DNA from 2 places in the Brachybacterium sp. HMSC06H03 genome. Region 2 is predicted to be linked to the other one. Evidence: predicted binding sites of a transcription regulator. Region 2 holds the regulator's gene; the other holds the start of a gene.
The links. Region 2 encodes LexA, which represses DNA repair genes until DNA is damaged. Its sites were predicted from a motif close to TCGAACANNTGTTCGA; they were not measured.
Positions count from the first base shown of each region.

Region 1 (3,406 bases), on a different contig from region 2:
CTGGGGCGATGGGGTCGGGGACCGACGGTGGAGCTGCTGGACGAGGTCCGGCCCGCCGAGTTCGTCGAGCACCTGCTGGAGACGCTCGAGGCCGGGCTGGGCTGAAGGTGCCGATGGCTCGGTCTCAGGCCGCGTCCTGCTCCGGTGGCCGTGCGCGTGAGCCAGTGGGCGGCAGGACCACGAGGTAGTCCACCCGGGCCGCTCTTCTCCCTGCGGGAGGATGCGGCCGCACTGTGCCCCCAGGTCGCGACGTCGCGGGCTCTGCGTCGGGAGCGGGCCCTTCGCCGAGAGGCCGCGCGTCCTCGGGGTGCACCTCGGCAGCCTGCACCTCGCCGTCCTCCTCCACTGCACGAAGCTCCGGCAGCGCGAAGCGTCGGTGCATCGGGGGGAGCACGTCATGGTCAGGGCCCGCAGCGCCGCCCTCGCGGACATCCGGAGCAGGCTGCGTCGTGCCCGCCTTCCGCAGGGCCGTGCCGACGGGGTCGAAGTTCACGCCGCGCCGCCTTGCGGTCTGTCCATAGCGGGTCGTCCATTCGACGGTGCGTCGTGTGCCGTCCTCGTCGGTGACCACTCGGGCTGTCGCGCCCGCGGCTTCCTTCTGGTTGTCGGCGGCGCAGAGCCCGTTGCCGTTGTCGCGGCTCGTCGGCCCGCCCTGCGACCAGGGGACGATGTGGTCGATCTGCCGGATGCTCGCATCGCAGTGCGGAGCCCGGCAGGTCTGGTGCGCGTAGCGGAGGAGGCGGCCGAGGCCGGCGGGGAACGCCCGCGCCCGGGACTCCACGGCGACGAGCTGCCCGTCCTCCGCGTCCTGGAGGAGCTTCCGCAGGGCGAGGACGACCTCGGGGTCCGGGTGCTCGAGCGCGCGGAGCATCTCCTCCCGGATGTGCTCGTACGGGACCGCACCGAGGCCCTCCACGGTCGCGGCGTCGGCATGGCCGGGCGCGAGCAGGGAGCGGTCGGTGATGATCACGCCGATGTCGACCACGGGCAGCTCGCCTCCCTCGCCGCGGCCGAGGACCGTGTCGGCGAGGAGATCGGCCATGATCTGCTGGTGACCGCGCCGGTCGCCGTCGGCCCGCGACCGCTCGGCGGCCACCGACAGCGTCTTGCGGATCCGCGCGGCGTCGAGGCCGGGCAGATGCGCGGTCAGGGTCGCCATGCCGTGCCGTCCGCGGCGCACGGTGACGCTGCGCTCCCGGCGCGCCACGCGATGACGCGCGGCCGCACCCTCGGGGTCCAGCGCGTGGAGGATCCTCGCGGCCTCGTCACCCCATTCCCCCGGTCCGCAGTCCTCGAGGTCCGCGAGATGCGCGCCGAGGATCCGGTCCACCTGCTCCCGCTGCGCGGGCGTCGCCGGCCCCATCGCCCGCCCGACCTGGTGACCTGCGGCGGGCATCGCCCGTCCCTGGGCGAGGGCCCGGAGCACGCGGGGCATCGAGTGGACGAGCCGCCTGCACGAGGACATGCTCTGCCCTGCGGACGATGTGGACTTCTTCAGCGCCGCAGCGGCCTCCGCACGAGCGACCCTCTGCGCCTGCCGGGGCGTCTCCCCGCGCTCGAGGCTGTCGGCGGCAACCGCCGCCTCGAGGCGGACGAGGGCACGCGCCTCGATCGCCGCCACCGCGCCGGAGAGCTTCCGCAGCTCCGTCAGCAGGGCGATCGTCCGCTGCGCGTCGAGCGCCTCGAGATCGGCCGATCCCCGCTCCCCGAGCCGTGCGAGAGCCGCCTTGGTCGCGACGACGTCGATGCCGTCGACGACGAGCTCCTCGACCCCCGCGAGGAGGCTCGGCGCGCCAACGGGCCGACGGGACTCCCCGTCGGACTCCGGAGGCTCCACGGCCCCGCCGCGCGAATCGAAAGACATGCCTGTATTTTCGCAGGCCTGTTCGACGACCGGAAGAGCTGCGCCATCACTACTGATCAGCAGTCCGAAATTGTGGACAACCATCCTGTGTGGAGGAGACGTGACGCTCACGCACCTCACGGCCATGGGGCCGGTCGCCGCGATCCACCGGAGGGAATGGGCGTCGCCGGCTCCACACCGTTTCGAACACCGCCTGGCTCCTGTTCGCGTCGTCGACCGATCACCGCTCGAAGAATCAGCAGGAGCAGCAGGAGCACCGACAGCGAGAGCGGCGGCGGTCGACGGGAGCATCCCGTCGACCACCGCCGCTGCAGACCCCGAGGCCGAGGTCTCCGGTCCCTCAGGGGCTCACCCCCGCCCTGCCCACCGCTCGTACGATGAGCGGCGAGGACACCGCCGGGACCGTCCCGACCCCGTCCCGTCTACCGCCCGAGCGTCGTCACCTCGACCTCGAAGCAGCGCCGCGGCCCCTTCTCCCCGCGGGCGGGCTTCCAGCCCACGCACCGCGCGGTCCCGGCCGATGGATCGTCCTCGAAGGCGACGAGCACGGAGCCGGGCAGCGTGACCGGGGCGTCGAAGGTGACGTCCCAGCGCAGCGGCTTCGACAGGTCCACCCTCGCCTCGGTGAAGGCGCGCGAGGCGGTGTACATCCCGTGCGCGATCGCCGAGGGGAAGCCGAAGGCCTTCGCGGTGACGGCGGAGAGGTGGATCGGGTTCACGTCGCCGGAGACCGCGCCGTAGCGCCGTCCGGTGTCCGCACCGAGCACCCAGCGGCCCGTCGGCTGCGGCGGTTCGAAGTCGCGCCTCGACCGCCCGCCGTCCGACGTCGCGGCGTCCGCCCCCGTCTCCCCGGCGCTCGCGGCCGACGACGCGGCACCCGAGGGCACGGCACCGGAGGACGGGGCACTGGAAGACGCAGCGCTGGAGGACGCGGCGCTGGACGGCGCCGTGCCCGAGGGCTCCGCCGCGGCCGGCTTCCCGCCCTTGACGAGATAGGTGGAGACGTCGGTGGCGATGATCTCGCCGTCCTCGCCGAGGATCGTCGAGACCGCCTCGAAGGTGCGGCCCTTGCGGTGCGGGCGCAGGTCCCGCACCCGGCACTCGACATCCACGAGGTCCCCCACCTTCACGGGCCGGTGCTGGAGCACCTGGTTGCGCAGGTGCACGAGGCCCAGCAGCGGGAAGGGGAAGTCGCGCCGGGCCATGAGCGCGAGCGAGACGGGGAAGGCGAGCACGTGCAGCACCCCGGGGTGGACCAGGTCCGTCGCGGGACCGCCCATCAGGTGGTCGAAGTCGCGGGCGCGCTCGGCGTCGATCCGCACCTTCCTCACCCGGTAGGTGATGTTCGGCAGCGTCTCCGCGCCGCCGCCCGCGCCGCCCTCTCCACCCTTCCCGCGCCTCCCTCCGAGACGGGAGCGGGGGTCGAGCGCGGCGGCGTAGATCGCGGGGAACGAGGGGACGTCGGAGAGGTCCTTCACCTGCTCCGGCGCGCGCCCGGCGTGCGCCGCGGCGCCCTGCCCCGCCCTCACTTGCCCACCATGT
Region 1 covers NZ_KV788954.1:17,866-21,271, forward strand. The annotation lists gene HMPREF3159_RS15420 (nucleoside hydrolase) at 1-105, shown strand, start outside; gene HMPREF3159_RS15425 (HNH endonuclease signature motif containing protein) at 125-1,864, opposite strand; gene HMPREF3159_RS15430 (MaoC/PaaZ C-terminal domain-containing protein) at 2,287-3,393, opposite strand; gene HMPREF3159_RS15435 (3-oxoacyl-ACP reductase) at 3,390-3,406, opposite strand, start outside.
Region 1: HMPREF3159_RS15425 (HNH endonuclease signature motif containing protein) is a predicted target of LexA. The motif match lies at 1,875-1,890, and genes of this name have one in related genera.

Region 2 (3,406 bases):
CAGATCGTGCGCAAGGACCTGCCGCGGCTCGCCGAGGCGCTCGCCCCGCACCTGCCGCGCACCCCCACCTTCGCGCTGCTCAAGGGGCGCGCGAACTACCTGTGCAAGCACAAGATCGCCGGCGGCTACCCGGTCGAGATCGAGCCCGGCGCCCTGTTCTCCGAGGCGTCCTCGGACCCCTCCCGCACCGGCGGCGAGAAGCTCGGCACCCAGGTCAAGCGCCTGCGGGAATGGGCGGAGGAGACCGACACCGGGGACCGGGACTCGCTCGAGGACGCCGTCTCGGACCGTGCCTGGCGTCAGGTGTCCGTCACCGGGAACCAGTGCATCGGCACCTCCTGCCCGATGATCCAGGACTGCTTCGCCGAGCGCAGCCGCGAGCTCGCGCGCGAGGTGGACGTGGTCGTGACGAACCATGCGCTGCTCGCGATCGACTCCTTCGACCGCCACGGCATCATCCCCGAGCACGACGTCGTCGTCTTCGACGAGGCCCATGACCTCACCGCCCGGGTCACCAGCGCCGTCACCGAGGTCCTCAACCCCGGCATGCTGCGCGGCGCGGTGCGGGACCTGCGCGGCCTCGGCGTCGCGGCGACCGCGCTGGACGATGCGGGGGAGGAGCTGCGCGCCGCGCTCGAGCTCGCCCCCGACGGGCGCGTGCTCGGAGACCTGCCCGATCAGCTCGCCGATGCCGTCGGCCACGTCCGCGTCGAGGCGCGCACCGCACACTCGGACGCGAAGGACGCCGGCGACGACTCCTCCGCCGGGGCGCGCAAGACGGTGCGGGCGAACCTGCAGGAGATCATCGACGTGTGCGAGCGTCTGAGCGACCCGGGTGAGGACGACGTCGTCTCCGTCTCCCGCGGGCAGGCGACCGGCCGGGCCTCGCTGCAGGTCGCGCCGCTGAGCGTGGCCGCGGCGATGCGCGGTGCGATCCTCGAGGACCGGACCGTGGTGCTGACCTCCGCGACGCTCGCCCTCGGCGGCCGCTTCGAGCCGGCCGCCGGGGAGGTGGGCCTCGCCCGCCGCGGACGGGTCGCCGAGGACGAGATCCCCGCCGCCGAGGACTCCGGGGCCTGGGCGGGCATCGATGTGGGCAGCCCCTTCGACTACCGCCGCCAGGGCATCCTCTACACCGCCCGCCACCTCCCGCAGCCGGGCCGCGACGGCCCCTCCCCGGCGATGCTGGACCACCTCACCGAGCTGGTGGAGGCCTCGCGCGGGGGAGCGCTGTGCCTGTTCTCCTCGCGCCGCGGCGCGGAGATCGCCGCCGAGCACGTCCGCGCACGGCTGGACCTGACCGTCGCGGTGCAGGGCGAGGACTCCATGGCGAACCTCGTGCGCACCTTCCGGGAGGACGAGGACGCGAGCCTGTTCGGCACGCTCACTCTGTGGCAGGGCGTGGACGTCTCCGGCCGCTCGCTGCGCCTGGTCACCATCGACCGGATCCCGTTCCCCCGCCCGGACGACCCGCTGATGTCGGCCCGGCAGGAGCGGATCGCCCAGCTCGGAGGCAACGGCTTCATGGCCGTCGCCGGCCAGCACGCCGCGCTGCTGCTGGCCCAGGGGGCGGGGCGGCTGATCCGGCGGGAGACGGATCGCGGGATGGTCGCCGTGCTCGATCCGCGGCTGTCGACCGCGCGGTACGGCTCGTTCCTGCGCGAGTCGATGCCGCCGCTGTGGCCGACGGCCGACCCCGAGGTCGCCCTCGGCGCGCTCCGGAGGCTCGCCGCGGATTACTGAGGCGCGCCGCGGGCTCCTGAGGCGCGCGAGCCCGGGTGCTCAGACCGAGCGCAGCACCGCGACGACCTTGCCGAGGATCTCGGCGTGGTCGCCGAGGATCGGGGCGAAGGCCGGGTTGTGAGGCATCAGCCACACGTGGTCGTCGCGCTGCACGAAGGTCTTCACCGTCGCCTCGCCGTCGATCATCGCCGCGACGATCTCGCCCTTCTCCGCGGTGCTCTGCGAGCGGACCACCACCCAGTCCCCGTCGCAGATCGCGGCGTCGATCATCGAGTCGCCGACCACCTGCAGCAGGAAGAGGTCCCCACCGCCGACCAGGCGCTCGGGAAGGGTGAAGACGTCCTCCACCTGCTCCTCGGCGGTGATCGGGATGCCGGCGGCGATCCGTCCCACCAGCGGGACGTTCACCGAGCTGCCGCCGGGCTCGATCTCGACGGGCGGGGCAGGGGCGTCGTCGGCCTCCGGCATCACGACCTCCATCGCGCGCGGGCGCTTGGGGTCGCGGCGCAGGAAGCCCTTGCGCTCGAGGGTCTGCAGCTGGTGGGCGACGGAGGACGACGAGGTCAGACCCACGGCATCGCCGATCTCGCGCATCGAGGGCGGGTAGCCGCGCGCGGCGACGGTCTCGTTGATCGTCTCCAGCACGAGGCGCTGGCGGCGCGTCAGGCCGGCGGTGCGCTCGTCGGCCGGCGCCTCGCCGCGGGCCCGGGTCGGCTTGGGGGTGCTCGGCGTCATCGTGCGGTCTCCTGGCGTCGTCTGTCGGACCCATCGGGTTCCGTTGTCCTCGTGGCCCAGCGTAGGGCGGCACGCGGCGGATGCCAAACATGTGTTCGATGCTCCTCTTGCGTGTCGCGAGCGCCGCGGACTACAGTCGCACAGAGATTCGATCGAACAGGAGTTCGGAGATGCGTACCCATACCGCCACGGTCCTTCCCTTCCCGCGGCAGGACGAGCAGGCCTGCGAGGCCGTCGCTCGACCGCGTGTTCGACTCGAGCCGACCCGCCGCGGGCGGCGCCTCCTCACGGGCGTCGCCTTCCTGCTCGGCCTCGCGGTCGCCGCGATCGCCCTCCTCGCGCTCGACCTCCCCGCCGCCCTCGCCGGCACCGAGTCCGCCCAGCCCGCCGTGATCACGGTCGAGGCGGGCGACACCCTCTGGGACTACGCCGCCGAGCATGCCCCCGAGGGCATGGGCGAGGCCGAGTTCGTCGACGAGGTCCGCAGCCTCAACCATCTGCCCACGGGCCGGATCACCGCCGGTCAGCAGCTCGAGCTGCCCGTGCTGGAGGATGCCTCGCGCTGAGCGGGGGTCATACCGGTACCCTGAGCGGATGCACTGTCCGTTCTGCCGCCACCCCGATTCGCGCGTCGTCGACTCGCGCACGTCCGACGACGGTGCGACGATCCGGCGCCGCCGTCAGTGCCCCAGCTGCTCGCGACGCTTCTCCACCTCGGAGACCGCGTCGCTGTCGGTCCTCAAGCGGTCCGGGGTGAGCGAGCCCTTCAGTCGGGCGAAGGTCATCTCCGGCGTCCGCAAGGCGTGCCAGGGCCGTCCGGTCAGCGATGATCAGCTGGCCCTGCTCGCCCAGCGGGTCGAGGAGACCATCCGGCTCAGCGGGCAGGCGGAGATCGACGCCCATCAGGTGGGCCTGTCGATCTTGCAGC
Region 2 covers NZ_KV788892.1:4,389-7,794, reverse strand. The annotation lists gene HMPREF3159_RS12185 (ATP-dependent DNA helicase) at 1-1,743, shown strand, start outside; gene lexA (transcriptional repressor LexA) at 1,783-2,478, opposite strand; gene HMPREF3159_RS12175 (LysM peptidoglycan-binding domain-containing protein) at 2,649-3,044, shown strand; gene nrdR (transcriptional regulator NrdR) at 3,073-3,406, shown strand, end outside.